DNA from 3 places in the Nocardia sp. NPDC050799 genome. Region 1 is predicted to be linked to each of the others. Evidence: riboswitches for the same ligand, from Rfam matches in the RefSeq annotation. Region 1 holds a riboswitch; each other region holds the start of a gene.
The links. Region 1 has a riboswitch for cobalamin ahead of AB0H42_RS20805 (CbtB domain-containing protein). Riboswitches for the same ligand answer to the same signal wherever they lie in the genome.
Positions count from the first base shown of each region.

Region 2: it holds a riboswitch for cobalamin, as region 1 does, so the genes downstream of both, AB0H42_RS13290 (ABC transporter substrate-binding protein) here and AB0H42_RS20805 (CbtB domain-containing protein) in region 1, are expected to answer to the same signal.
Region 3: it holds a riboswitch for cobalamin, as region 1 does, so the genes downstream of both, AB0H42_RS18365 (ABC transporter substrate-binding protein) here and AB0H42_RS20805 (CbtB domain-containing protein) in region 1, are expected to answer to the same signal.

Region 1 covers NZ_JBFAHF010000019.1:94,769-104,314, forward strand. Annotated here, with positions in the region: gene radA (DNA repair protein RadA) at 1-151, shown strand, start outside; gene AB0H42_RS20780 (hypothetical protein) at 158-829, opposite strand; gene AB0H42_RS20785 (carbonic anhydrase) at 907-1,530, opposite strand; gene AB0H42_RS20790 (A/G-specific adenine glycosylase) at 1,692-2,573, shown strand; gene AB0H42_RS20795 (alpha/beta hydrolase) at 2,597-3,367, opposite strand; gene mhuD (mycobilin-forming heme oxygenase MhuD) at 3,486-3,800, shown strand; cobalamin riboswitch at 3,861-4,012, shown strand; gene AB0H42_RS20805 (CbtB domain-containing protein) at 4,046-4,240, shown strand; gene AB0H42_RS20810 (CbtA family protein) at 4,231-5,028, shown strand; gene AB0H42_RS20815 (hypothetical protein) at 5,064-5,552, shown strand; gene AB0H42_RS20820 (OsmC family peroxiredoxin) at 5,598-6,041, opposite strand; gene AB0H42_RS20825 (SRPBCC domain-containing protein) at 6,097-6,549, opposite strand; gene AB0H42_RS20830 (histidine kinase) at 6,734-7,849, shown strand; gene AB0H42_RS20835 (vWA domain-containing protein) at 7,859-8,509, opposite strand; gene AB0H42_RS20840 (ATP-dependent Clp protease ATP-binding subunit) at 8,667-9,546, opposite strand, start outside.
Region 2 covers NZ_JBFAHF010000010.1:175,444-184,989, forward strand. Annotated here, with positions in the region: gene AB0H42_RS13270 (hypothetical protein) at 1-563, shown strand, start outside; gene AB0H42_RS13275 (hypothetical protein) at 697-894, opposite strand; gene AB0H42_RS13280 (aminoglycoside adenylyltransferase family protein) at 1,096-1,887, shown strand; gene AB0H42_RS13285 (SDR family NAD(P)-dependent oxidoreductase) at 1,905-2,642, opposite strand; cobalamin riboswitch at 2,779-2,912, shown strand; gene AB0H42_RS13290 (ABC transporter substrate-binding protein) at 2,999-3,982, shown strand; gene AB0H42_RS13295 (iron chelate uptake ABC transporter family permease subunit) at 4,075-5,031, shown strand; gene AB0H42_RS13300 (ABC transporter ATP-binding protein) at 5,078-5,854, shown strand; gene AB0H42_RS13305 (hypothetical protein) at 6,117-6,266, shown strand; gene AB0H42_RS13310 (hypothetical protein) at 6,462-7,346, shown strand; gene AB0H42_RS13315 (endonuclease V) at 7,356-8,015, shown strand; gene proB (glutamate 5-kinase) at 8,056-9,177, opposite strand; gene obgE (GTPase ObgE) at 9,217-9,546, opposite strand, start outside.
Region 3 covers NZ_JBFAHF010000016.1:74,132-83,677, reverse strand. Annotated here, with positions in the region: gene AB0H42_RS18390 (hypothetical protein) at 1-111, shown strand, start outside; gene AB0H42_RS18385 (hypothetical protein) at 62-1,171, opposite strand; gene AB0H42_RS18380 (M23 family metallopeptidase) at 1,278-1,991, opposite strand; gene AB0H42_RS18375 (metalloregulator ArsR/SmtB family transcription factor) at 2,175-2,498, shown strand; gene AB0H42_RS18370 (glycosyltransferase family 9 protein) at 2,509-3,489, opposite strand; cobalamin riboswitch at 3,696-3,840, shown strand; gene AB0H42_RS18365 (ABC transporter substrate-binding protein) at 3,944-5,470, shown strand; gene AB0H42_RS18360 (class I SAM-dependent methyltransferase) at 5,467-6,234, shown strand; gene AB0H42_RS18355 (ABC transporter permease) at 6,242-7,216, shown strand; gene AB0H42_RS18350 (ABC transporter permease subunit) at 7,213-8,037, shown strand; gene AB0H42_RS18345 (ATP-binding cassette domain-containing protein) at 8,030-9,546, shown strand, end outside.

The DNA.
Region 1 (9,546 bases):
GGTGACCCGCCGGCTCGCCGAGGCCGAACGACTCGGGTTCACCACCGCGGTGGTCCCGCCGGGCACCGACGGTAAGGCCACACCGATGACCCTGCACGAGGCTTCCAGCCTGCGCGGCGCCCTGCGGTTGGCCGGCCTGACGAAGAAGTGACTCCGCTCAGGCGATATTGAAGGGTTCGGGCGCGCTGCGCACCGAACCCATTTGCGCCACCACGTTGTAGGCGCCCGCGGGTACCTGCACCCGCTCCCCCGCGCATTCCGGCTGCGAGGTCGCGCCCGTCCAGGTCACTGTGAACGCGGCCTGCTCACCGCGGTCGAGGGTGCGCACATCCGGATCGCCGTCGGGAAAACAATCCGTGCTCGCCCATAGTTGCCGCCCACCGTCGAGCGAGTGCACGGAGACACGCTGCAGCCCGGATCCCATGTCCCGGGTGCACGGCGCACCGGAGATATTGGTGATCACGATGCCGAATACCGGTTCCTCACCCACCTGGTAGGTGGGCTGCCCCACCGATACCTTGATGGCCAGTGACTGGTCGGCACATTGGCCCGAGGCCGCCGGGGTGGGTTCGGTACTGCGCGTACCGGATACCGTGCCGGACGTACGCGTGCCGGTAGCCGTGGTGGTGGACGACGCGGCCGGCCCGGGGCCGGGCTCGGTGGTCTCGGAGATCGATGCCGCCGCGGCGGCATCGGGCGCGTCACCGCCCCGGGAGACGGTGACGGCCAGCCAGATCACCACCGCGAGCGCGACCACGAGCGCGCCGACGGCGAACACACGGCGCCGCCAGTAGATCTCCGGCGGTAACGGTCCTGTCGGTTCCAACACGTGTCAACGGTAAGCGCAGCGGGCGGCAGCGGTCGTCAACGGCACACCCGAAGGTGGCGCCGACAGCCGGCCACGGGTCAGACCGTTTCCCCGATATTGCCGACCACGCGATGTAGCTTCGCCCGGCCGTCGACCAGTTTGTAGGTGACGCAGGCGATCGCGCATTTACCGGCCGCCACCCGCTCGGAAACGATCATCGACCGCTCCATCAGCAGGCTGCTGGTCTCCACCACGTGGCGGGCTTCGAGTTCGTCCACCGATTCGAGCCCCTCGCGGCGCCCGATCAGCATCGACGGCGTGACCTTCTCGACGATGCTGCGGATGAATCCGCCGGGCACCTCGCCGCCGTCCAGCGCCTCCAGGGTCGCCTTGACCGCACCGCAGCTGTCGTGCCCGAGCACCACGATCAGCGGTACATCGAGCACACCGACTCCGTATTCGATCGACCCGAGCACCGCCGCGTCGATGACGTGGCCCGCGGTGCGCACGACGAACATATCGCCGAGCCCCTGATCGAAGATCAGTTCCGCGGCGACTCGGGAATCTCCGCAGCCGAACAGCACGGCGGTCGGATGCTGGCCGGCGACGAGCTTGGCTCGATCGGCGGCTCCCTGGCTAGGATGCAGCAGCGTGCCGTTCACGAAGCGCTCGTTTCCTTCGCGCAGCGACTTCCAGGCACTTACCGGGTTGGACTGAGGCATGGTGTCCATTCTGCACGATTTGATGTGCTCGCTTGCTTCCGTCCCGTTACAGCGCGGCGTCCAACCACGCCGAACCGGGGAAACTGCACGGTGAGGCGAACGGAGCGGGTCGGGTGAGCAGCGCAGGTATCGGGAAACCGGGTCCGGGCGGGCGCGGTGTCGTGTCGATCGACCCCGGCGCGATCGACTCCGACACCCTGATCGACTGGTACGCCCGCACGGCCCGGGACCTGCCGTGGCGGCGGCCCGGGGTGAGTGCCTGGCAGATCCTGATGAGCGAGATCATGCTGCAGCAGACGCCGGTGTCGCGGGTGGAGCCGATCTGGCGGGAATGGGTGCGGCGCTGGCCGGTGCCCTCGGCCATGGCGGCGGCGAGCGCGGGCGAGGTGCTGCGGGCATGGGGCAAACTCGGCTACCCGCGCCGTGCCCTGCGCCTGCACGAATGCGCGCAGGTCTTGGCCGCCGAGCACGGTGACCAGGTGCCCGACGATGTCGAGGTGCTGCTCGGACTGCCCGGGATCGGCGCCTACACGGCGCGGGCGGTCGCCTGTTTCGCCTACGGGCAGCGAGTTCCGGTGGTGGACACGAATGTCCGCCGGGTGGTGGCACGGGCCGTGCACGGACGGGAGGCCGGTAATCCGGCCGCGCGCGATCTACGGGAGACCGAGGCACTGCTGCCCGGCCGGATCGACCGGGCCGCCGTGTTCTCGGCGGCCCTGATGGAACTCGGCGCGACAGTGTGTACCGCGCGCACCCCGGATTGCACCCGCTGCCCGCTGCCGCGGTGCGCGTGGGTCACAGCGGGCCGGCCGGTGGCCGAATCGACGCGCCGGACACAGAAGTACGAGGGCACCGACCGGCAGGCGCGAGGGCGACTGCTCGACGTGTTGCGGGCCGCGCACGCACCGGTGGAACGCGTCCGGCTGGACCTCGCCTGGACCCGTGACCCCGGCCAGCGCGCCCGCGCACTGGATTCGCTGCTGGTGGACGGGTTGATCGAACAGACCGACGACGGACGGTTCGCCCTGGCCGGCGAGGGCTGAAGCGCGCCCGCGACCGGGCTTGCTCAGATCTCGGCGGCGGTTTCCGGAACTCCGCGCCGGACGCGGGCGAGAAAACGCTCGACCTCGGCCCGGTAGCGCTCGGGCTGATCGTCGTGCACCAGGTGACCGGCGTCGGGAACCTGGACATGCTCGGCGGCGGGATGCAGTTCGGCCATCCGGCGCATCTGACCCGGCGGGGTGATGGTGTGTTCACCCTCGATAAGCAGCGTGGGCACGGTGAGCCTGCCCCACTCCCCCCAGAACGACCGGACCCCCCATTCCTCCGAGATGTCCCGGAAAGTGGCCACCTCGCCGTGCAACCGGTAACCGTCCGGGCCCCGCTGGAACGAATCGCGGAAGTAGCGACCGGCGACCGGGCCGAAATACGCCACCAAGGCGGCCTCATCGGCGAAAGGCTGCGGCCAGGCCTCGACCATCGCGGCCCAGTAGGTGGCGGTACGGCCGGTGAAATCGGCTGCCATATCCTCCACCACCAGCCCACGCACCCGGTTCGGATGGGTGGCCGCGAACACCCAGCCGTGCAGGCCCCCCATCGAATGCCCGATCACGATCATCGGCTCGTCGATTCGCGCGGTGGCGTCGGCCAGATCGGCGACGAGGGCGTCGGTGGTGGGTTCGGGCGGGGCGGGGCGGCCGTGCCCGGCGGCGTCGAAGGTGTACACCCGCCCGTGGTCGCGCAACCACCGGACCTGGCCCTGCCAGGTGCGGGCGCTGCCCATCAATCCGTGCAGCAGCAGTATCGGAACCCCGGTCCCACCTTCGTCGTGCAACACCGGCCCGAGTTTATTCACATCCCTCCACAGGGCGTGGCGGCGCTCCCGCGGCGCGCAGTGGCCCTGCTGTGGCGTGCGGCACTGTCCCACCCGGAGCCGCGATACCTAAGCTCAGGGTATGGCTGTTGTGAAGATCAATGCGATCGAGGTCCCCGAGGGCGCGGGCCCCGAGTTGGAGAAGCGGTTCGCCCACCGCGCGCACGCGGTCGAGAACTCCCCTGGATTCCTCGGCTTTCAATTGTTGCGGCCCACGGCCGGCGAGAATCGGTACTTCGTGGTCACCCAGTGGGATTCCGAGGAGTCCTTCGCGGCGTGGCGCGACGGCCCCGCCAAGGAGGCACACGCCGGACAGCAGAACAAGCCGGTCGCCACCGGTGCCTCGCTGCTGGAGTTCGAGGTCGTACTCGACGTAGCGGGTAAGCCCGCCTCCTGATCCGGTCCGCGCACACTGGCCACGCCGGCGGCGTGGCCAGTGCTTTCTCGCGGGCATATTGACGACCGGCGACAGCCGGTGTCAAAGTTCGAGGTGAAAAGCGGAGGTGATGCGGTAATCCGGTGAAAACCCGGAGCGGTCGCGCCACTGTGATGTCCACGCCGGAACGGGTGGGCAGAGTCAGACACCCGCACCTGCGCGCAACTCGCGAACCGGACGCGAGCATCCGGATGAGGAGGACCACCATGGCCATAACCCATGTCCCGAGCAGGGCTGCCGATACGGCGGCGACAGTGCTCGTCACCGTAGGCGTCGTTGCGCTGGCCCTGTTGACGCTCTATCTGGTCGGATTCGACCAGGGCGCCATCTCACGCGGCGGAATGTTCCTGCACGAGTTGATGCACGACGGGCGCCACCTGCTGGGTGTCCCGTGCCATTGAGTGGATCTTTCGGTGCCCTGCTGCTCCGTGGTCTGCTCGCCGGTCTGATCGCCGGTCTCCTCGCGGGTGTCGTCGGTAATTTCGTCGGCGAACCCCGGGTCGAGGCTGCCATCGCCATCGAGGAGGCCGCGGCGCCCGCGCCGGAGCATGCCCATGCTTCCGGCACCGGGCATACGCACGGGGAGACAGCGCACGCGCACGGGGACGAAGCCGTGGTGAGCAGGCCTTGGCAGAAGTTCGGGCAGTTCCTGGCCGCTGCGCTGGCCGGGATGGCGTTCGGGGCGATCGTCGCGACCGCGGCGCATTACGCCCGGCGGTTCACCGCGCTGCCGGGCCATCGGCTGGTTCTCGGGCTCGGCCTGGCCGGCTGGGTCGCGGTGGTGGCCGTACCGTTCTTCGAATATCCGGCCAACCCACCGGCGGTCGGTGACCCGGAAACGATCAACGAGCGCACGTTGCTCTGGGTGGCCGCGGTGCTGCTGGGCCTGGTGGCCGTCGCGGCCGGTGTGTCCATCTGGAAAGCACTGCGGGCGCGGCCCGAATCCCTCCGGCTCGTCGCGGCGGTGGCAGGTTTCGTACTCGTCGTCACTCTCGGCTACGCGGTGCTGCCCGAGGTCGACGAAGTGGGAACCGACTTCCCCGCCTCCCTGCTGTGGGAGTTCCGCGCCGCGTCGCTGGCGGTATCGACCACGCTGTGGGTGGGTATCGGCCTGGCCTTCGCCGCGCTCATCGAATGGAGCACCCGCGGCAGTACCCGGGTACCGGAGGCCGCTGCTACCGCGGGCTGATCCGGGGAACGGCCGGCACCGGGCAGGTTCGGTGTATGAACGACACCGCGCTCGCCCACCCGGACAACCCACTCGCTCGGCGGCCCGCGGCCGTCACGACCGCCTTCGTCGCGCTCGTGGCGGCCGTGGGCTGCGGCATCGCGGAAACCGCGGTCCGCGGCGCGCGCATACCGGGCGACGTTGCGGATATCGGCGCGCTCACCGCCGGTTGGCTGCTGCGCACCGGGATCTATCTGGTGGTTCTCGGTATCGCGTGGCGAATGCTGCGGGGCGAACGCTGGGCCAGGAATCTGCTCACCGTGGGCATCGGCGTGCTCGGCACCGCGTCACTGGTGGTGGAGCCCGTTCGGATGCTCGCGGCCGCGGGCACCGGCGTGTTCACCGATATGAGCGCCGCGACCGTCTTTCTGGCGATCACTCGCGCCGGACATATCTGCGCGGTATTCGTCGCGATCCCCGCCATGTACACACCGAGTGCCCGGGCGTGGTTCCGGCCCGGGCACGGCGCCGGTGGGGCCGGATAGGGCTCTTCGCGATCCCGGGCCCCGGCTCGGGGCCCGGGACAGACGTCAGGATTCCAGGGCGGCGTCCAGGGTGATGTCGTCCACTCCGCCCAGAGCCTTGCTGACCGGGCATCCGGCCTTGGCCGCGGCGGCCGCCGCCGCGAATCCCGCCTCGTCGAGCCCGGATACCCGGCCGCGCACCGTCAGGGCGATCCGGCTGATCCGGAAACCGCCTGCCGGGTCGGGCCCCAGGGTCACCGCGGCCGAGACGTCGAGACTCTGCGGGGTACCGCCGGCCTGGGCGATCTCGTTCGACAGCGCCATCGCGTAGCAGGACGAATGGGCCCCGGCGATCAGCTCCTCCGGGCTGGTCGTGCCGTCGGCGTCATCGGCCGACCGCTTCGGGAACGACACTTCGTACTTGCCGACCCCCGAGCTGACCAGCTCGACCTGGCCGGAGCCGTCCTGCAGACCACCGGTCCATGCGGTGCGCGCGGTACGTGTGGGCATCACGATCCTTTCGAAGACAATTCGTTGCGAGCAGGACTCGAACCTACTCGTACCCTTACTTCGTCGCAGTTCGTTCGTCGAGGCGGGCCAGCACGGCGGGCCAGGCCGCCCGATGCCGGTCGCGGGTCGCTTCGTCGGCAAAACCGCTGTGCCGCAACCTCAATCGAATGCCACGGGGTTGTTTGACGAACTCGACGCGCACCACCGTTTCCGCGCCCTCGGTACCGCCGGCGCCGGTCACCCAGGTCAATTCGACGAGCCGGCCCGGTTCCAGACGGAGAAAGCGGCCGTAATGCGGCCGGGAGTTCCCCTCCTCCCGGGTCTCGAAATAGAACGGCTCGTTCACCTCGGGCCGCATCTGCACCGCGGACGGTTCCGCGAGCCAGATATCGAAGCCCTGGGTCCACGCCAAGTAGAGGAGTTCGGGTGAAGCGGTCATCACCCGCTCCACGGTGAGTTCGTACGGCCGTGTGGACAGGTCCGGTACACGCACTTGCTGGTCGACCATCACTGGACCATACCCGCGCTGGGGCGGGTACTGCCGCAGATGCGGTGATCACGCGCCGCTGCCGACCGACCCACCCGGAACCGGCGCATTCGTCATCGGAATACCATTGCGGCACCGGAAATCCGGGTGTGCGCCGACGACCGAGCACAACAGGCGAATAGGGTGGTGCAGTGGAGAGTTCGCGATGACGAGCTGGCAGATGGTCGGGCTACTGGGCTGGGTTGCGCTGGCCGCGGCGCTGTTCGAAGTGCTGCGGCACCGGCGCCTGCTCGCACAGACCCGGCAGGCCCTGGACACCGCCGAACGCACGGCAGCGCGTCAGCAGCGAGAACTCGAGGTCGGCACGGAGCGCTTGCTGATCGCCCGGGAATTACACGATGTGGTGGGGCACAATCTCTCGCTCATCAATGTGCAGGCCGGGATGGCCCTCCAGCAGGTGGAGAACAAGTCCGCGAAAGCGGCGGGGACGGTCGCCGAGATCAAAACCATCAGCCGCAACGCGCTCGAGGATGTGCAGGCACTGCGCCACGCGATCCAGGCGGTGGAGCCCGCGTCCGGCACACCGGCACCGCCGTCGCGCGACCACGACCCGGCCGGCGCCGAGGACAACGGCGCGCGCGAGCGTGCGAAGCGTTCCCGCCGATCTGGTTTCGGCCGCCGCGACCGGCCCGGCAGCGACCGGACGCAAGGGAACGGAGCAGGCACGGGCCGCCCGCCGGCAGCCCCGCAAGTGCCGTCCCCACCCCCTCGCGAGCCCGATCCCACCATGTCCGACCTGGACGAACTCCTGCGCAAACCCCGGCTGGCGGGGTTGACGGTGCACACCCGGGTCCTCGGGACTCCCGATTCCCTGCCCGCGGCCATCGACGACGCGGCCACCCAGATCGTCCAGGAATCCTTGGCCAATGTCGTACGCCACGCCCCGGGCTCCGAGGCCACTGTGACGGTGCGCTACACCGCCGATTCCGTGGACCTCACCGTCGACAACACCCGTCCCACCGGTAAACCCGAATACGCCGGCCCCACTCGCGGGATGGGGATCATTATCATGCGGGAGCGCACCCACGCTCTCGGTGGCGCGTTGACCGCCGGCCCGAAACCCAGCGGCGGCTACCGGGTCGCGGCGCGGCTACCGAGCCGCCCACTGCGGATCGCGATCGACCCGGATGCGCGGCCTCGGGCTCGTAACGAGTTCGGCGACAACGGTTCTCGGGAACCGGCGGCGCCGGTAGCGGTGACCGCCGAGCCGCGCGGATCCGCCGGGGCCCCGGCGGATCCGGGGACCGCCGCACCCGAGTGAACCCGCGGTTCACCCCGGGTTCGCGTCGCGGCGCTCCTGCTCGGTGAACCCGGCCGCGCGCGCCGAGTCCGGTGCGCCCGCCGGGGCCTGTAGACGCCGTGAATACGCCCCTGCCGCCCGGAAGACCCCGGCGACACCGGCCGGAGCCGCCCCGTAGGTGATGGACTGCTGCGGGGCGAAGCCGAGACCGCTCCCGATCTCGACCGCGTCCATATTGGCGCCGAGGAACAGGAAATCCCAGCTGTAGACGTTCTGCTGTTGTTCGATCAGTGACCGCACGGCGGCATGCGTCCATTCGCGGCTCGAATTCTCGTGCCCGTCGGTGAGGACGACCACGATCACGGTGCCGGGCCGCTCGGCTTCCGGCCGGGCGGCCAGTTCGGTACCGAGATCGGTGACCAGTGTGCCGATGGCGTCGTAGAGCGCGGTGCCACCGCGCGGCTGCAGCACCGGCGGGGGCACCTGATCGATCGGGACGTTGGAATACACGCATTCGTACTCGGTATCGAATTGCGCGAGGGTGACCCGCACAGCTTTCTCGACCTGCCGCTGTTCCTCGAAATAGGCGGCCAGCCCGCCCTCGGTATCGGATTTGATGGTCTGCATGGAGCCGGAGCGGTCGAGCAGGACCGCGATCGTGGTCAGATCCGGATTCGTCATGGTGATACCCCCGACTCGTATCGAATGAACTGCCCCCCACCGTACGCGCGCGCACCGACCGGAATGTCTCGCGACGGGTAGGCGGCCTCTCACCCACACGACAAGGGCCTGCCCACCGGTGTGGTACCGGTGGGCAGGCCCTTTGCTGCGCTGTCGGCTACTCGCCCGAAGCGGCTTCGGTCGAGCCCTCGCCCGCGCCGGTGAGCACGACCTCGGGCTTCTTCTCGCCGTCTTCCTTGGTGAGCTTGGCCTTCGGGGTGAAGGTGAAGCGGGCGTCCTCGCCGGAGCCTTCGCCGTCCCAGCCCTCGACATCGACCTGGACGGTCTGGCCGGGGCCGATCTCGCCGAAGAGGATCTTCTCCGAGAGCTGGTCCTCGATCTCACGCTGGATGGTGCGGCGCAGCGGCCGGGCACCGAGCACGGGGTCGAAGCCACGCTTGGCCAGCAGATTCTTGGCGTTCTCGGTGAGCGTGATCGCCATATCCTTGTTCTTCAGCTGCCGCTCGACGCGGGCGATCATCAGATCCACCATCTGCACGATCTGATCGGTGGTGAGCTGGTGGAAGACGATCACATCGTCGATACGGTTGAGGAACTCCGGCCGGAAGTGCTTCTTCAGCTCGTCGTTGACCTTGAGCTTCATCCGCTCGTAGTTCGAGCCCTCGGCATTGCTCTGGGTGAAGCCCAGACCCACGGCCTTCGAGATATCGGAGGTCCCGAGGTTCGAGGTGAAGATCAGCACCGTGTTCTTGAAGTCCACGGTACGGCCCTGGCCGTCGGTGAGGCGACCGTCCTCCAGGACCTGCAGCAGGGTGTTGTAGATCTCCTGGTGGGCCTTCTCGATCTCGTCGAACAGCACGACCGAGAACGGCTTGCGGCGCACCTTCTCGGTGAGCTGGCCGCCCTCTTCGTAGCCGACGTACCCGGGAGGGGCACCGAAGAGCCGCGAAGCGGTGAAGCGGTCGTGGAACTCGCCCATATCGATCTGGATGAGCGCGTCGTCGTCGCCGAACAGGAAGTTCGCCAGCGCCTTGGAC
Region 2 (9,546 bases), on a different contig from region 1:
TGCCCGCACTGCCCGAGCCGCCGGCCGCCCCCGGTCCGCTGCCCCCGCTCGGGCCGGCACCGGCACCTCGTGCGCGGATCGATTCGGCGGTCGGCGCGGAGTCGGCGCCGGCGGCGGGAGATTCCCCCGCACCCGGCGGCGAGGCCACCGAGTCCGGGGGTGCCGCCGATAGGCCGGTGCCGCACAGCGATTCGGCTCCGGCGGCTCCCACACCGGAGAGTCCCGCGGCACCGGAGGGTACCCCCGCACCGTCCCCGGAACACGGCGGCGGATCCCCGCAGCCACCGGCACCCGAGGTTTCGGAGCCGACCGACGGCTCGGCGCCCCCTGCGGCGCCCGCCCCCGGGGATACCGCACCGGCACCACCCCCGGCACCACCCGTCCAACCGCCCGCGGCCGAACAACCACCCGCTCCCGCGAATCCGGCCGAGCCGGAGCCGCCCGCGGCACCGAATCCGACCGCGGTACCGCTCTCGGATCCGGCCGGACAGCCCGGTATCACCGGACCGGTGCCCGGACAGCGCGCCCCCGACCAGCCCGGAGTCATCCCGCCACAATCCTGAGTCGGTATGCCCGCCGGGTCGGTATCGGCCGGAGCGGCGACCGTGAGGGTGTGCGCGGTCGCGTCGACCTGTGCGGGCACCGTCACCAACGCCCCGTCCATTCGCTGCCACGACACCGCGCCCTCGGTCTCCATCACCAGCCGCTGCCAGCGATCCGGGTCGGTGAGCAGCGGGGGGACCGGCCGGCCATCCGGAATTCGGTGATCTCCCACAGCCCGTACAGTTCGGGCTTCGGTGCGCCGCCGCCGTAATCCCACCAGCTCGACCAGCCGAGGACCGCCACTTCGACGACCAGCAGATACCGACCACGATACGATCTCGACCGGGACATCGAAGGTCATGGTGAGCACGAACATCTGTGCCATGCTCGCCACACTCGGCATCGCGCCGAGGGTGGCCGTGCGCAGCACCAGCAGCAAGCCACCGATCGGTTCCGCTACGCACCGGCGGCGGGTCCTCGGGTCCGCACGGCTCTCCGGCCGATGCCCGGACGCTGTCGATACCCCCTTGTCTCTATCGTGGGTCCGTGCCCATGCCACCCGCCGGTCTCGCCGCGGACACCGCGCCGATCACACGGATCGTCACCGATCTGCTGGGTGCCGACCTGCTCGGCCTGTACCTGTACGGGTCGGCGGTGACCAGCGGTCTGCAGTACGACAGTGACCTCGATTTCCTGGCGGTCACCGCCACGGCCCTCGATGACGCACTGCGTTCGCGTCTGTCCGGGCGACTGCTCCGGCAGTCGGGACGATGGCCCCGCACCGGCGAGGCCAGACCGGTGGAACTGACCGTGGTGGCGCGTGACGCCGTGGTGCCGTGGCGCTTCCCGCCGCGCGGCGAGTTCGTGTACGGCGAATGGTTGCGAGCGGAGTTCGAGCGCGGTGCGGTCGAACCGCCCGCGCCAGACCCCGATCTGGCGATCCTGCTCGGCATGGTGCGCGACTCGTCCGTGGCGCTGGCCGGACCGCCCGCCGCTCGGTTACTGGATCCGGTACCGCCGGGGGATCTGGTCCGCGCGATCACGGCGAGCCTGCCCACGTTGATCGCCGGCGTGGACGGTGACGAGCGCAATGCCGTCCTGACGCTGGCCCGGATGTGGATCACCGCGGAGACCGGGGCGGTGGTCTCCAAAACCGAAGCGGCCCAGCGTCTCGCGGCGCGGATGCCGGCCGTACACGCCGCGTTGCTGCGCCGCGCGCGGGACGGCTATCTCGGTGCGGCGGTGGACGACTGGGCCGGGCACCGTGACGAGGTGGCGGCGTTCGTGCGATATGCCGCCGCGGGAATCACGGCCGCCGCGGTCGCCGGCCGAGAACAGCACTGAACACTCCACCCGGACCGCTACCAGGCGATGGCCCCCTGCGCGCCGACGAAGGAACCGTCGGTGGACACTTCCGGCGATTCCGCCGCCGCGAGGACGACCTGGGCGGCCTGCTCCGGCGTCGTCGGCGCGTCGGCCGCCGCGGGAGCCAATTCGGTCGCGACGAAACCGGGGCATACCGAGGTCACCCGGACGGCGGTATCGGCGAGCGATTTCGCCAGGCCGACCGTAAGGCTGTTCAGTGCCGCCTTCGACGCCTGGTAGCCCGGGACCACCATCGAGTAGTACGCCGACTCCGGGTTCCGCTGCTCGGTGAGCGAGCCCATCTCGGTGGAGATATTGATGATCCGCCCGGCCGGTGCGCGGCGCACCAGCGGCAACAGCGCTTCGATCACATTGGCGGGGCCGAAGGTGTTGGTCATCAATGTCTCGGTGAACGCGCCGGGATGGGCGAAGTTCACCGTGCCGGTGGCGGTGGCCTCGGGCAGGATGCCGGCATTGTTCACCAGTACATCGATGTGATCGTGCCGTTCGGCGAGGGAATCGTGCAGGCACCGCGCGCTGTCCACCGAGCACACGTCGAGCACCTCCCCCTCGGCCGCCAGGCCCGCCGACCGCAGTTCGCCCACCACGGCCTCCACCGCCGGCGCGCGGCGTCCGGTGACGATCACCCGGTAACCCGCGCGGGCGAACGCCGTCGCGGTGGCGCGTCCGATTCCGCGGGTCGCCCCGGTGACCACCACGATCTTCTCCGACATGTCGTTCCTTTCGTAATTTCCGTTCGTGCCCTATGAGCATCGCGGAGGGCATACGGTGCGCGCTGGCAGGAAATCGCCGTCGCATTCGCCCGCGGCCGGTCCGCCGGTTCGAGCGGGTCGAACGTCCAGTTCACTGTCGGATAGCATGGTCGGCGGCCGCACTGCGGTCGCGGCGTGATGAGGGAACCCGGTGGAAATCCGGGACTGGCGCGCAACGGTGACACCCGCGTGGTGGAGTCCGATCACTCATCCGCCGAGCTCGGTTCCGGCCTCGCGCACAGGCCCAGACGCAAGGAGTCCACGCCGTGACGCGGTCCTTTTCTTCGGCGGTCACCGCCGTGGTATCCACCCTCCTGCTGGCCGGATGTGCCGGTTCACCCGGCCCGGGTGGTCCCGCCGCCGGGTCCGCCGCCGGCTATCCGGTGACGATCGAGAACTGCGGCGTCGAGGTCACCGTGGCGGCGCCGCCGCAGCGGGCGGTCGCACTCAATCAGGGGTCGGCGGAGATCCTGCTGTCGCTCGGTCTGGCCGATCGCATGGCCGGCACCGCCACCTGGACCGATCCGGTGCGGGAGAACCTGGCCGCCGACAACGCGCGGGTGCCGCGGCTGGCCGACAACCGACCCTCGTTCGAGGTCGTCCTGGACAAGGAACCGGACTTCGTCGCCGCCTCCTTCGGCGGCACCCTCGGTCCCGGCGGGGTGGCCGAGCGGCAGCAGTTCACCGAACTGGGTGTCCCTACCTACCTCTCGCCGACCGACTGCGACGGCAAAACCGATATCAGCGTCAATGCCGACGGTGCCCGCACCGAACCGCTGACCATGGATTCGGTGTACCGGGAGATCCGCGACCTGGCCGCCGTCTTCGATGTCGCGGACCGCGGGGAGCGGCTGGTCACCGAACTGCGCGACCGCTACGCGGCCGCGTCCGGGCGGATCGCCGCGGAGCGGGTCTCGCTGGCCTACTGGTTCGCCGACACCTCCACGCCGTACGTCGCGGGCTGCTGCGGCTCGTCCGGGATCATCACCGACGCGGTGGGCGCGAAGAACGTTTTCGATGACACCACCGACGAATGGCCGCAGGTCAGCTGGGAGGCCCTCCTCGACCGCGACCCCACCGCCCTGGTCCTGGCCGACCTGAGCCGGCGCAGCCTCGCCGGGGACGCGCTGGACAGCAAGATCGCCTTCCTGGAATCGAATCCGGTGACCGCGAAACTGACCGCGGTCCGCGAGCGGCGCTACATCGTGGTCAACGGCGCCGATATGAACCCCTCGATCCGGACGGTCGACGGGGTCGAGAAGGTCGCCGACGCGCTGGAGCGGTGGGGTTACGGTTCGTGAGCTCCGCAGCGTCGAGCACCGCCGCCCGGCTCGCCCGCGCGCCCGCGACGGCGGCGCTGGTGGTGGTCGGGGCGGCCGTACTGGTCGTCTCGATGGCCTTCACCATCACGATCGGTCCGGCCGAGCTGTCGGTCGGGGAGGTCTACGCCGTGCTGTTCGAGAAACTCGGCATCGGCACCGCGGCCGTCTCGCCGATCCGCGAAGGCATCGTCTGGCAGTTGCGGCTGCCACGGACCCTGCTGGCCGCGATCTGCGGTGCCGGTCTGGCGGTGTGCGGGGTGGTCATGCAGTCGCTGTTGCGCAATCCGCTCGCCGATCCGTTCGTGCTCGGGATCTCCTCCGGCGCGTCGACGGGTGCGGTACTGGTGGCGGTCCTCGGTGTGGGCGGCGGTCTGATCTCATTGTCCACCGGCGCTTTCCTCGGTGCGCTCGTATCGTTCGGGCTGGTGCTGATACTGGCCGCGGGCGCCGGAGGCGGCACCGCGAAGGTGGTCCTGGCCGGGGTCGCCGGAACCCAGCTGTTCTCCGCGCTCACCTCGTTCGTCGTGCTGTCCTCGGCCGACGCCGAACGGACCCGCGGCATCCTGTTCTGGCTGCTGGGTTCACTCGCGGGCGCCACCTGGACCGATGTGGGCACGACCGCGGCCGTATGCGTCGCCGGGCTCGCGCTGTGCCGGTGGTACGCGTCCGCGCTGGACGCGTTCACCTTCGGCTCGTCGACCGCCGCGACCCTGGGCGTCGCGGTCGGCCGGACCCGGCTGATCCTGCTCGTGATCACCGCGCTGATGACCGCGGTAATGGTCAGCGCGGCCGGAGCGATCGGCTTCATCGGCCTGGTGCTACCGCACGCCGCGCGTTTCCTCGTCGGCCCCCGGCACAGCCGGCTGATCCCGGTGACCGCGGTACTGGGCGCGATCCTGCTGGTCTGGGTCGACGCGCTCGCCCGAACTGTGTTCGCGCCGCAGGAGGTACCGGTCGGCGTCGTCACGGCACTCATCGGTGTCCCCGCCTTCGCCCTGCTGCTGTTCCGCACCCGGAGCGCGCCGTGACCGGCCGGGCAGCCACGAACCGGCCCGCGAACCCGCGGAGCGCACGGTGACACTGCACGCACAGGATCTGTCCTGGACCCGCGGCGGCAACCTTGTCGTCGACGCGGTGACCGTCCGGCCGGAACCCGGGCAGACCGTGGGTCTGCTGGGACCGAACGGTTCCGGTAAATCGTCGCTGCTGCGTCTGCTGGCCGGTGTTTCACGACCGGATCGCGGCAGCGTCACCCTGGACGGAACGCCCCTGCACCGTTTCGGCCGGCGTCCGCTGGCCCGCCGGATCGCCATGGTCGGGCAGCACGCGCACACCGAGGTCGATATCACCGTGCGGGATGTGGTGCGGCTCGGGCGCATCCCGCACCGCGACGTGTTCGGCCGGGACGGTGACGAGGAGCCGGCGATCGACCGGGCCCTGCGCGACACCGGGCTCACCGGCCACGCACACCGCTTCTGGGGCACCCTCTCGGGTGGCGAACGGCAGCGGGCCCAGATCGCCCGGGCGCTGGCCCAGGAGCCCGGTGAGCTGCTGCTCGACGAACCGACCAACCACCTCGATATCGCCCATCAGCTCGATATCCTCGAGCTGGTCACGCGGTTGCCGCTCACCACCGTCGTCGCCCTGCACGACCTCAATCTCGCCGCGATGTTCTGCGACTACCTGCTGGTCCTGGACCGGGGCCGGGTCGCCGCGCACGGCACCCCCGCCGAAACCCTCACCGAACAACTCGTGCGGAACGTCTACGGTGTCGCCGCCACGATCACGGTCGACGACGGCGTGCCGGTCGTCCGCTATCGGCGCCCTGCCGTAACCACTCGCTCCGGCTGACGGACGCGGTACGGGGAATGGACAGGCCCCGGCGCGATGGTGAACCCCAGGAGTTACCGTGCGCTGTCTGCGCTACGGCAGGCCGGGACGGCCGGAGCAGTACGGGTCACACCCGGGTGGCCGACCGGGTGTGACCCGTACTGCGCAGGCCCGCACAGGCGTCGGTGAGGAAGTGGCCCGAGGCCGTCCAGTGCGCATACGGCAGAATTTACGCCACCGGATTCTGCACGACGTTCTCCCGAGGCCCGCGGCGGTCGAATCGGTGCGCTCGATCCTGTACTTCGACGCCGATATCGTGGGCACCCACCTCACCACCTTCGCCATCTGGGGTGTGCTCTCACTGATCGTCGTGGCGCTGATCGACCGGTTCCGGCCGCCGCGGACGCTCGCCCCCGTCGCCGCCGAATCCTGAATCGCGCGAACATCTCCCGGTCGGGGGTCGCGGCATAACGCGCCGCGATCACCGGCCGGGGCGGAGAGGCGAAGGCGGGTCCGGCGCCGATTCGAACGGTGGCGCACAGACGACACGGTGCACGAGGCGGAGTTGCCCTTCGATTGCCGATATCATCGCAGGCGCCCGATCGAATCTGAAGTACAGGTAGTACCGATGACAAGCCAGCCGCACACCGTATCCCCCGAGAAGCCGAAGGCCGTTGCGGGGCCGGACGCGGTGGCCGATCCGCGACCGGTTCCGGACCGGGACTATTTCCCGCCCCCGCGGGAACTGTGGGGCAATCTGAACGGCTGGACCTATCCGGCGGTGTTCCTGGTAGCAGTGCTCGCCACTTTCCTGCTGGCGCAGGCCGCGCTCGCGCTGGATTCCGGGCAACCGTTACAGCCGGCGTTCCATATCGCGGCCGCCGTCTGGGTCACCTCCTACCTGCCGATGCTCTCGGCGACCTCGCGTGGCCGTTCGCGGATCCGGATCGAAGGCGCGCGGTTCGCCAACAAGCAGGACACGCTGGAGATCCGCCGGTCCCTCGGTTACGAGGTCGCCCTGGTCGTCTGTTTCCTCGGCCTGGCGACACTGTGCGCGATCTTCGGTATCGGCACCTGGACCGGCACGCTCACCCTGAATCCGCATCCGCCGATTCCACCGTGGGTGGCCCTCACCGCCGCCGGGCTGGTTCTGCTCTATCTCTGTGTGTACGCGCAGCGACCGGAGATCCGCCGGCTGGTGCTGACGCCGATGCATATCGTGCTGCCCACCAAAACCTCGGTCGCGAACATGGTGAGCTGGACCTCGATCGAACAGATCGAGGTGGTGTCGCGCAACAATTCCAAGGGCACCATCCGGATCTCCCGCCCCGGCCGTAAACCCGGTCGCCGGGTCACGAAACGTATCCACGCGGAGAAACTCTCGATCGGGTCGGCGGCCACCTACTGGCTGATCCGCTTCTACCACGAGAACCCCGACCTACGTTTCGAACTCGCCGACGAACGGGCCGCCGCACGGTTGCGCAGCTACGCGGTCGTCCCGGGCCCCCGATAGCCTGTCGGCATGGTTCGGGTCCGGCAGATGCACGAATGGACGGTGAGCGCGGACGAGGCCGTCGCCGTGCAGCAGCGACTGCGAGACCGGGTACGCGTGGGTGACGAGCACGGCCCGATCCGGCGGGCCGCCGGCCTCGACGTCGCCTACCGCGATCCCGATATCGCGATAGGCGTGGTCACCGTGCTGGATGTGGATTCGCTGACCGTGGTGGACCGGTCGGTCGTCCGGGAACGTATCGAGTTCCCGTATATCTCGGGTCTTTTCGCATTCCGTGAGATACCGCCGCTGACCCGAGCGCTCGAAGCCCTGCGCGTGGAGCCCGATGTGCTGGTCTGCGACGGTCACGGGCTGGCCCATCCCCGCCGGTTCGGCCTCGCCGCGCATCTGGGTGTACTCACCGACCTGCCGAGTATCGGTGTGGCGAAGAAATCCTCCGGCGAATATCACGAACCCGGCCCGGTGCGTGGTGATTCGAGCCCGGTCACCGTGGACGGGGACATCGTCGGCCGTGCCCTGCGCACCCAACCCGGAGTCAAACCACTGTTCGTCTCGGTCGGACACCGCTTCACCCTCGACTCCGCCTGCGCGCTGGTGCTGCGGCTGGCCCCGCGCTACCGGCTACCGGAGACCACCCGCACAGCCGATCATCTGGGCCGTATCGCCTGATCCGGCGGCCGGACCCGCCCCGGCGAGGTCGTCTCCGCGGTCAGACGCGGACCAGATCGTCGGCGTGGATCACCGGACGCTGCATACCGTCCGGCAGTTCCCGGGTGGAACGGCCGAGCACCGTCGCGAGTTCGGCGGCGTCGTATTCCACGACCCCCCGGGCCACGACCGTACGATCCGGGCCTACGAGATCCACCACATCACCGCCGTGGAACCGGCCGCGGACCCCGACGATTCCGGCGGCGAGCAGCGAGCGCCGGGCATTGGCCACGGCCTCGACCGCCCCGGAATCGATGAGGATCGCGCCCCGGCTGTCGGCGGCATGCCGGACCCAGAACCGGCGCGCCGACAGCCGTACCGGGCGGGCGGCGAAAGCGGTGCCGACCGTGCCGGTCCCGAGCGCTTCGGCGGCCTCGGCGGCGGCGGCCAGCAGCACCGGGACACCGGCGTCCGCGGCCAGCCGGGCGGCCGACAGTTTCGAGGCCATCCCACCGGTGCCGAGCACGCCGCCGCTCCCGGCGATCACCCCGTCGAGATCGGCGCTGGTGCGCACCTCACCGATGAAATTCGCGTCACCCTTCCGCGGATCACCGTCGTAGAGCCCGGCCACATCGGAGAGCAGGAACAATGCGTCGGCGCCCACCAGATGGGCCACCAGCGCCGCCAGCCGGTCGTTGTCGCCGAACCGGATCTCCTCCGTGGCGACGGTATCGTTCTCGTTCACCACCGCCACCGCGCCCAGCGAGCGCAGCCGGTCCAGGGTGCGCTGCGCATTACGGTGATGTTCCCGGCGGGCGAAATCGTCGGCGCTGAGCAGGATCTGACCGACGGTGCGGTCGTACCGGCCGAACGAGGTGCCCCAGGCATGGACCAGCGCCAGCTGGCCGACGCTGGCCGCGGCCTGTTTGGTCGCGAGGTCACGGGGCCGCCTGGTCAAGCCGAGCGGGGCCAGGCCCGCGCCGATCGCCCCGGACGAGACGACGACCACATCGGAACCGGCCCGCATCCGGGCCTCGATGGCATCGGCGAGCCGGTCCAGCCGGTCGATATCGAGTCCACCGGTCAGGCTGGTGAGCGCGGACGAGCCGATCTTCACCACCACCCGCCGGGCCCCGGCGATCGCACGCCGGGCGTCACTGAGTTCCGCCGAAACCTGGGTCACGGCCGTGCCCCTGCTCCGTGGTTACCCTGGTTCACCCGCCTACTCCTCGCTTTCCTCATCCACCAGACCGCGCCGCACCCGCGACGCGTGCTTACGTTCGGCCGCACTGACCCGATCGGTCTGTTCGAGCCGGATATCGGTACCGCGGCCGGTCGGGACCATATCGGTGCCCGCTGCGATCAGCGGTTCCCATTCGAAGGTCACCTCGCCGATGGTCACCGGCGCACCCGGTTTCGCACCCAGCCGCACCAGTTCGTCCTCCACGCCGAGCCGGGCCAGGCGGTCGGCGAGATAACCGACGGCCTCGTCGTTGTCGAACTGGGTCTGGTGCACCCAGCGTTCGGGCCGGGTGCCGCGCACGATGAACCC
Region 3 (9,546 bases), on a different contig from region 1:
GCGGCCGAGGATGTGGCGACGGCGGTCGACGAGGGCGCCGGCCGGGAGGAGCTCGCGCGGCTCAGCGCGGTTCTGGTCGAACTCGCCCGGGACGCCGAAAGGTTGCGCTGACCTGCGTCGAATCGTGCTGTGCGCGCGGCGGCGAGATCGTCTCGCCGCCGACCGCCGGGGTGGACCCGACGCTGACCGCGGCGAGGATCGTGACCACGACGCCGAGGCCGAGCAGCGCGAGCAGGGTGGCGGTGTCCGGGTGCAGCAGCGGTTGTCCGCGCATCGCCTGCCAGAATGTGATCGCCTGCAGACCGCCCCAGCCCAGGATCACCACCCCGATCAACCTGCTGCGGGTCCGCGCCGGGCGCAGCCGGGGGTAGCGCCTCGCGTACCAGGCGAGGATCACCACCGCGGCCAGTACCACCTGAATTCCGTGCAATCCGACGAAATGGGGAATGCGCAGGTCACCGCCGAGGGTGCTCCAGTGGGTGATCGGCATACCCGTCACCGCGTCCGGTGCGCCGACGGCCTGCCGGGTTCCGGCGTCGACCACGGTGTGCCCGGCGGCCAATTCGACCAGCCGGCCGTCCGCGGTCCGGGTGAGCTGGGTCCCGGTGAAACCCATGAGGTATCCCAGTGCCATCGAGACCACACCCATCGTCAGCCCGCCGCGAATCGCCCACACTGTGGGCCGATCCGCGCCGGGACGTATCGAAACGATCACGGCGATCAGCAGATTCGCGAAAAAGAGACCCGGGACACCCGAGGCGAAGATTATCTGCCCGATTTCGTTGACCGGGTCTGTTTCGGTGTTGAAATGGCTGAAGGTGCCACGCGCGGCCTGGACCACGATGAATCCCACGTCCACGAACGCGGTGACGGAGAACACGACCCCCAGCCACCAGGTCACCCGCCGGCCACGGTGGGGTAGTGACAGCAGCCAGGCAAGGGTCAGCGAGTACAGCAGAAACGCCAGCCCGAATTTGACCGGTTTGAGCCAGACCGATTCGCCGAGTAGGACGCGGTCGTCGACGGCCATCGCGATCAGGCCGGTAAACACCAGACCGGCCATTGCCGCGGAACTGAGCAGCAAAGGCCGGTGCAGGCGTCCGATCACCCGACATGGATCGGAAGTTGTGGGGCGTCCGGGAACCGGGACGCTGGGGAGCAGTGCGGACATGATCCGACGGTAGGAACGGGGATCCGGCCGCCGCGTCCCACTATGGGACTGGGTGCGGCCGGTACCCCGGTATGCCGGGGGCCGTCGGATCGGCCGGGGGTAAGGGTCAGCCGGGGTTGTTCAGGACGAGACCGCGACCGGCGAGATAGGGCAGCGGGTCGACCGGGCCGATACCGGGCTGGTGGACCTCGTAGTGCAGGTGCGGTCCGGTGGACTGGCCGCGGCTGCCGACGGTGGCGATCACGTCACCGGCCTGCACCTGCTGGCCGACCGAGGCGAGAATGTCCTGCATATGGCCGTAGACGCCGACGCTGCCGTCGTCCTGCTGGACGCGGACCCACAGGCCGAAGCCGGTGGCCGGACCGGCCTCGATCACGACACCGTCGGTGACCGACCTGATGGGCGAACCCATGTTCGCGGCGAAGTCGATGCCGTTGTGGTTGGTGCCCCAGCGTGCCCCGAAGCCCGAGGACACGACGCCGTCGGCCGGTTGTACCGTGGTTTGGCGCGGGGGCTCGTAGAACGGGAAGGACACCGGAGCGGGCTGATTGTCACCGGCGGCCTGATGCGGGGCCCACGCGGCGGGGTCGTGCGAGGTGGCCGGCCGTTCGGCGGGCGCGCGGTCGGCGGGGTCGGCCGGCGCCTCCGAGATGGCGGCTACCGGGGTGATCTGTTCGTTATCGGAATCGGCTCCTGCGGCGAAGAGCGCGAAACCGGCGCAGAGGGCTGTCGAGGTGGCGACAACCTGTGTCGTGATGGGGCGACGTCCGATCGACGACACCGTGAGCTTACGGAAAGGTAACGGAAGGGTCACGGGCATGGTTACAAGCTAGGGGACCGACACGCCGAGTCAGCAATTATGTGGCAACAGTCACGAGATCATATATTCCCAGGTCGCGTATTACCGTCCGATAACGGAACCGGAAATACCGCCCGCCGAGCTGCGCAAGTGAGACATTGATCTAGTTTGACCGAAGTGTGCCAGAAGATCGACACTGTTTCAGTGGTCGCTAACAGAGTCGCGCCGCTGGTCGCCCTGGCAGACCCCACCAGGCGCGCGATATTCGAGGCGTTGCCCGCCGGGCCGCGCTCGGTGGGCGAGCTCGCCGCCCAGGTCGGGATCACCAGCTCGGCGGCATCGCAGCATCTGCGGGTACTGCGGGACGCGCGGCTGGTGATGATGCGGCCGATGGGCAACCACCGCCTCTACTCCCTGGACCCCCGCGGTCTCAGCGATGCCCGCGACTACCTCGAACAGTTCTGGCAGAGCGCCCTGGCCGCCTACGCCGCCGCGCTCAGCGAAGCCGCGAACCGGGACGACCGGTAGCGCCGGCCCCTCAGCCGACCCGGCGGTACGCCGGACTGCCGGTCATACCCGCTTCGCCGCGACGTTTGCTCAGCTGCCGGTCGAGGGCAGCGATCACCTCGGCCGAGCCGATCTGTAGCAGGCCGGGATCGGTGGTGGAGGCATGACGGTCGCCGATGCGCCCGGCCCACAGCACCTCGTGCCGGGTCAGCAGGTGCCGCGGCGGCCCGCCCTGATCCGGGGCCGTGGGACCGAACAGTTGCACGGTGCGGGTGCCGAAGGCGGTGGCGAGATGGGCGACGCCGGTGTCACCGCACAGGACCACGGAGGCCTCGGCCACCGTCGCCGACAATTCGATCAGGTTCTGAGTACCGGCCAGCACCCGCCGGCCGGACAGTCCGGCCCGGGCCGCGATCCCCAGCGCGTTCTCCCGGTCGCTCTCGTCACCGGTCAGCACGACCTCGTGGCCGAGTACCAGCAGATGCCGGATCACCGCCGCGAATCGGTCCGCGGGCCAGCGCCGGGCGGCCGTGCTCGCGCCGATATGGACGACCACGCTGTCGCGATGACTGGTGGTGGCCACCGGCGGCACCAGGCCCAGATTGCGCCGATCTGCACCGACCCCGTCGAATTCGAGCAGATGACACCAGCGGTCGATCGGATGGTGGTCGGGTTGCCACTCGGGTGCCGGGATCTCCGGGAACGCCGGATTCCGATACGTGAGGATACGTTCGGCCCCGGTCTTGCCGAGCTGCACGATCGGGGCGGTGCCGGCGCCGTGCAGGTTCACCGCCAGTTTCGGCGGCGGCCCATCCCAGCGCAGGCCCTGCGGATCGGCGATGGGCACGAACTCGTCCACGCAGGCGATCACATCCACGATGGGACGCAGGCGGTGCGGCGCGGCCAGCACGAGATGATCGCTGCGGCGGGCCCGGCGCAGTGCACGTAATGCCGGCACAGCGGTGAGTAGATCACCGAGACCGCGTGCCTGAAGCACGAGAACTACCGACACCCGACTCTCCTAGCCACCTGTTGCCCGTTGTGCCGCCCCCTCTCGAACCGTCCTGGCGAGAACGGACCACGGCGAGAGCATTTCCTTGGATGACTACCACCTGGTAGCCGGCGGCAAACGTTGGCCGGTGGCGGCCTGGATCACACGCTGTGCGTTCGCCCGGCGTGGCAGTACCGTCCGCCACCTGACGGGACGGGTATCGCGTAGGCGAGACGATGGTCACCCGCGGGGCGCTTGGGTAATGTGACCGATGTTCGTAGGGAAGTCCGGTGCGAATCCGGCGCTGTCCCGCAACTGTGTGGCTCGCATGCGGGCCGCAGCCAGATACCTGCGGATGAACCAGAAACGGTCATGATCACGTGGGTATGGTCGATGCGCCGAACGAGCCGCTCGAGCGCGGTCCGTTTCGCATGTCTTCGTCGCGTGACCCTGCCTGACGCGACGGGAGTCGGATATGCGTTGTGCACCACCGGAGTCGAGCCGCCGAGCGTTTCTGGTCGGCAGTGTGCTGGCCGCGGGAGCGCTGGCCCTCGGCTGCGGCCGCGGCTCCTCCGCCGGTACCGATACGTTCACCGCCGCCTTCCAAGGCTCCGGCGCCGGGGAGGGGATCGACCCCGGCGTGCACACCCTCTTCATCGACGAAGCCCGGATGAAGGCCGTCTACGACGGTCTGTTCGAGGTGGATGGTTCGATGACACCGATCCCGCGGCTGGCGGAATCGGCCGAACCGAATGCCGACGGCACCCGGTGGCGGATCGCGCTGCGGGACGCGGCCTGGCACGACGGGAAGAAGTTCACCGCACGCGATGTGCTGTACACCTTCTCGCGGGTGCTCGGGCCCGCGCCGCAGCGCCCGTTCATCGCCGCGTCCTCGCTGGACCAGGTGGACCTGGCCGGCAGTCGCGCGATCGACGACCGCACCGTCGAGATCGTGCTGAAGCGGCCCTCGTTCGAGTTCCGCATCGCACTGTCGGTGTACGGCACCAAGATCGTGCAGGACGGCGCCGCCGATTTCACCCGCCCGGTGGGCACCGGGCCCTTCGTCTTCGACTCCTTCGAGGCCGGCCGGCAGTTCACCGCGCACCGTAACGAGCACTACTGGGACGGCGCGCCCGCCGTCGGGCAGTTGCGGATCGTGAGCGCGGAGGCGGACGCCCGGGTGAACGCGGTACGCGGCGGCGAAATCGACTACGCCGACAACCTCACGCCGTCGGCAGCGCGGACGCTGGCGGGGCACCCCGGCGTCACACTGGTGTCCACCCCCGGGAGCGGAATCCATTTCTTCGCCATGAAGACCGACCGGCCGCCGTTCGACAACCCGGATGTGCGACGCGCCGTCATGCGGATGGTCGACCGGGCGGAACTGGTGAAGGTGGCGTTCGAAGGTCAAGGGGAGGTCGGCAACGATGTCTTCGGTAAGGGCTACCAGTACTACGCCGATCTGCCGCAGCACGAGTACGACCCCGACGAGGCCGGCCGGCTGCTGCGCCGGGCCGGGGTACGCGAGCTGAGTTTCGATCTGTTCACCGCCCCGGTCGCCTACGGGTTCGTCGAAGCCGCCCGGCTGTTCGCCGAGCAAGCCGCCGGATGCGGAGTCCGGGTGAACGTGGTGCTGGGTTCCAAGGACAGCTATTACACCGATGCGCTGCGGACGGGACATCTCACGATGGGGCAGTCGGGGCCGCTGCCGATCCCCAACCATTTCGCCTCGCGGCTGCTCAGCACATCCCCGCAGAACCGCACCAAATGGTCCGATCCGCAGTTCGACGCGCTGTACACGACCGCGCAGGCCACCCCTGATCCGGACCGCCGGGCGGCGCTCTACCGCGACATGCACGAAATACTGCACGATCGAGGAGGCTTCGTGTTCTTCGGCACCACGCACTGGAACAGCGCCGCCGGTGACCGGTTCCGGCAGCTTCCGGCCGCCGTACCCAATTCGCACGACTGGGCGCGCTTCGACGCGGTTTCGGCCCGATGACCGCCGCGCGGCTCGATCCGGACCGGGCACGGTACTGGGTCGAACGCTGGGATCGCCAGCAGGAGTACTACCTGCCCGACCGGGAGGCCCGGTTCGAGGTGATCGGTGATGTGCTGACCGAACTGCTCATCCGGCCGGATCCCCTGATCGTCGATCTGGGCGTCGGCCCGGGGACCCTGGCGGGCCGGTTGCTCGCCCGCATTCCCGGCGCCACCGTCGTCGGTGTCGACGCCGACCCGCTGCTGCTGGCGCTGGCCGACACCGTCTACGGTTCACCGCGGTTCCGGACCGTATCCGCCGATCTGCGCGCGCCCGGCTGGTTCGCCGCGCTGGACCTCGAGCGCGCCCCCGACGCGTTCGTGAGCACCACGGCACTGCACTGGATGAACCGGGCACCGCTGCGCGCGCTGATCGAGACCTGTGCCCGGGCGCTGCCGGCGGGCGGGGTCTTCGTCGACGGTGACCATCTGTACGAGGGGCCGGACGGTCCGCGACTGGACGATCTGGGCCGGGCGCTGACCGCCCGGCGGGCCGAGCGGGTGGGCTCGGCCGCGGGGGAGGACTGGGCGGCGTGGTGGGCGGCCGTGGGAGCGGCCGACGAACTCGCCGAGCCGGCGCGCCTGCGCGACGGCGGATTCGAGCACACGGTCACCGATCGGCCCACCGCCGGCGACTACACCGCTTTCCTACGCGCCGCCGGTTTCGCCGAGGCCGGGACGGTCTGGCAGTACGGCGACGACCGCGTCGTGGTCGGGATCCGGTAGCGGCCCGATGGCCGGGAATTCACGGGCGTTGCCGCGACTGCTGCTGCGCCGGGCCGGGTTGGGCGCCGGGCAGTTGCTGGTCCTGCTGGTTCTGGTGTTCGTACTGTCGCTGCTGCTGCCGGGCGATGCCGCCGATATCCAGAGCAACACCATCCTGAGCGAGGCGCAGCAGCAGACCGCCCGGCAGCTGCTCGGGCTCGACGCGGCACCGGTCACCCGGTTCCTCGACTGGCTCGGCGCGGCGGTGCGCGGGGATTTCGGCACCTCCTATGCCAGTGGCGCACCGGTCGGCACCATGATCGCGGGCCCGTTCCTGGTCACCGCGTTGCTCGCCGGGTCGGCGTTGGTCCTGCTGGTGCCTCTCGCGGTGACCGCCGGTTTCGCGGCGGGAACGCGCCCCGGTTCGGCGCGCGACCGCGTGATCACCGCGATCAGTATCGGATTCGATTCGATCCCCGATTTCGTCCTCGCGGTCCTGTTGGTGACCTTCCTGTCGATCCGCCTCGATCTGCTGCCCGCAACCTTCCTCGGCGTCGATCCGGCCGCGCTGCCGGCCCGGCCCGAATATCTGGTGCTGCCGCTGGTCGTCACCGTGGCCCGGGTGGCGGCCCCGCTGGTGCGGTTGGTGCGGGCCGGCGTCATCGATGTACTGGACCGGCCGTATATCGCCGCGGCCCGCCGCCTGGGCGTGGGACGGGTCTCGCTGCTCGCCCGGCATATCGCACCCAACGCCCTCGCCCCGGCGATGCAGGAATTCGGCCGCACCGGTGACGGCCTGCTGTCGGGAGTGCTGATCGTCGAGGCGGTTTTCGCGGTGCCGGGTATCGCGTCGGAACTCGTCGGCGCCATCGGCAACCGGGACGATCCGGTGATCCTGGCGATCGTCGCGGTCACCGGCACCCTTGCGGTCGTGGTCAACACGCTGATCGATATGGCGGGGTACCGGATGAACCCGCAGCCGGCCGCGGAGCAGCGCGGATGAGTATGCGGCGGTGGTTGTACTCGGCGCTGATCGCGGTACCGCTGGTATTCGTGGTCGCCGGTCCGGTGCTCGCCCGGCCCGCGCCGGCCGAACGCGGGACGCCGTTCGGGCCGTCCGAATGGTCGCCGCTGGGCACCGACCGGCTCGGGCGGGATGTCCTGGCGGCCGCGCTCACCGGCGGTCAGACCTTTCTCCTGACCGGACTGCTGACCGTGCTCGGGGCATATCTGGTGGGGTTCCTGATCGGGATGGCCGCGGCGGCGGCGCCGCGGGTCTGGCTCGACGATCTGCTGATGCGCCCGATCGACGTGCTGCTGTGTATTCCGTCGCTGCTGATCATCATGGTGGCGGCGCTGCGCGGCCGCGGTTCGGCGGTGATGATCGCCTGCGCGATCGGGCTGGCGCTGGTGGCACCGATCGCGCGTTTCGTGCGGGCGGCGGCGGCCGGGGTGGTGCACGGACCGGTGATGGACGCGCTGCGGATGCAGGGGCAGAGCCGGTCGTTCCGGTACGGGAATTACGCGGCGCGCGAGATCTCGCGGCCGCTCGCGGCCGACCTCGGGGTCCGCTTCACCGCCGCGGTCTATTTCCTCGCCTCCGCCAATTTCCTAGGACTCGGATTCGACACCACCTCCACCGATTGGGCGGTATCGGTCGCGGCGAACAAGGACGCGCTGCTGATCGCGCCGTGGTCGGTGGTCCTGCCCGGGGCGTTGATCGTGCTGCTGGTGGTGGGCACCAATCTCCTGGTGGACGATCTGCTCGCCGATCCGCGTGCCGTCGCGGCGGGAGATCTGCGCCGGGCGGGTGGCCATGGCTGACCGGCCACTGATCTCGGTGCGCGCGCTCAGTGCCCGCGCCGGCGAGGCGGTGATCCTGCGCGATATCGGATTCGATATCGAGGCCGGGCAGATCGTGGCGTTGTTCGGGCCGTCGGGCGCGGGTAAGACGACCATCGCGACCGCGCTGGCCGATGCGGTGGGACCCGGGATCGAACTGGCCGGCGCGGTCCGCCGCGCCCCGGGAGTCCGGGTCGGGTACCTGCCGCAGCACGCGGCATCCACACTCAACCCGGCGCGCCGGATCGGCGCGGCCCTGGGCGAATTGGTCGGGTTGCAGCACCGGCGCGCGGGCGGCGGCCGGTTACGCGGGCCGCAGCGGCGGGCGCGGATCGCCCGGCTCCTGGCCGCCGCCGCCTTCGAACTCGACGACCGGGAACTCGACCGGGCGCTACGGAAGTACCCGTTCGAGTTCTCCGGCGGTGAGCGGGTGCGACTGGCGCTGGCGCAGGTGCTGGCGGGCCGCCCCGATGTGCTCGTGGTCGACGAGCCGACGGCCGGACTGGATCCGCTCGCGCGGGCCGCCTTGCTCACCGGTTTGAGCGGTGTGCGCGCGGCAGGCACCGCGGTGGTGCTGATCACCCACGATTCGTTCGCCGTCGAACGGCTCGGGGACCGTGTCCTGTTCGTACGCGATGGGCGGCTCACTGCGGACGGTGCGATCGAACCGGACCCGGTTTCCCCGCCACCGGCGGCCGCTCGCCCGCCCGCCGAGCCCGCCGTGCGGGTCCACGGCCTGACGGTGGGCCGCCGCGGGCGTCCGGTTCTCGACCGCGTGGACCTGGACCTGCACCCCGGCGAACATCTCGGGCTCGTCGGGCTGTCGGGCGCGGGTAAGACGACGCTGGCCCGCTGTATCGCCGGGCTCACCCGTCCGGACGCCGGGACGATCGTGGCATGGGGGGAACGGCTGCCGGTGTTGCGGCGCAGGTCGCGTCGGCAGCTCGCCCGTATCCAATATGTGTGGCAGGAGTCGGCGGCCACCTTCGACACCCGCCGCAGCGTCCTCGATCAGGTCGCCGCCACGGGCACCGGACTGTGCGGGATGACCCGTACGGCTGCCCGGTCCGCCGCACTGGACCTGCTCGCGGATTTCGGTATCGACGAGGCGCAGGACGGACGCCCGCCGGCCGGGCTCTCCGGTGGGCAGCTGCAGCGTGCCGCGCTGGCACGGGCGCTGTTGGCCGGTCCGCGGTTGCTGCTGTGCGACGAAGTGACCACCGCGCTCGACGAACCCACTGCCCGGCGTGTCCTGGACCGGCTGGACGACTACCGCGCCCGCAGCGGTGCGACTGTGGTGTCGATCAGCCACGATCTGCGCGGCCGGCTGGCGCGCTGCGACCGCATCGCGGTGCTGGACCGCGCGCGGATCGCCGAACTCGGCACGCCCGCGGATCTGGTCGCAGGCCCCCGCACGGAGATCTTGTCCCGGCTGATGCGGGCCGACGGTGTCGATTCCGGGCGTCCCGCGTCCCAACATCAGCTCGAGCG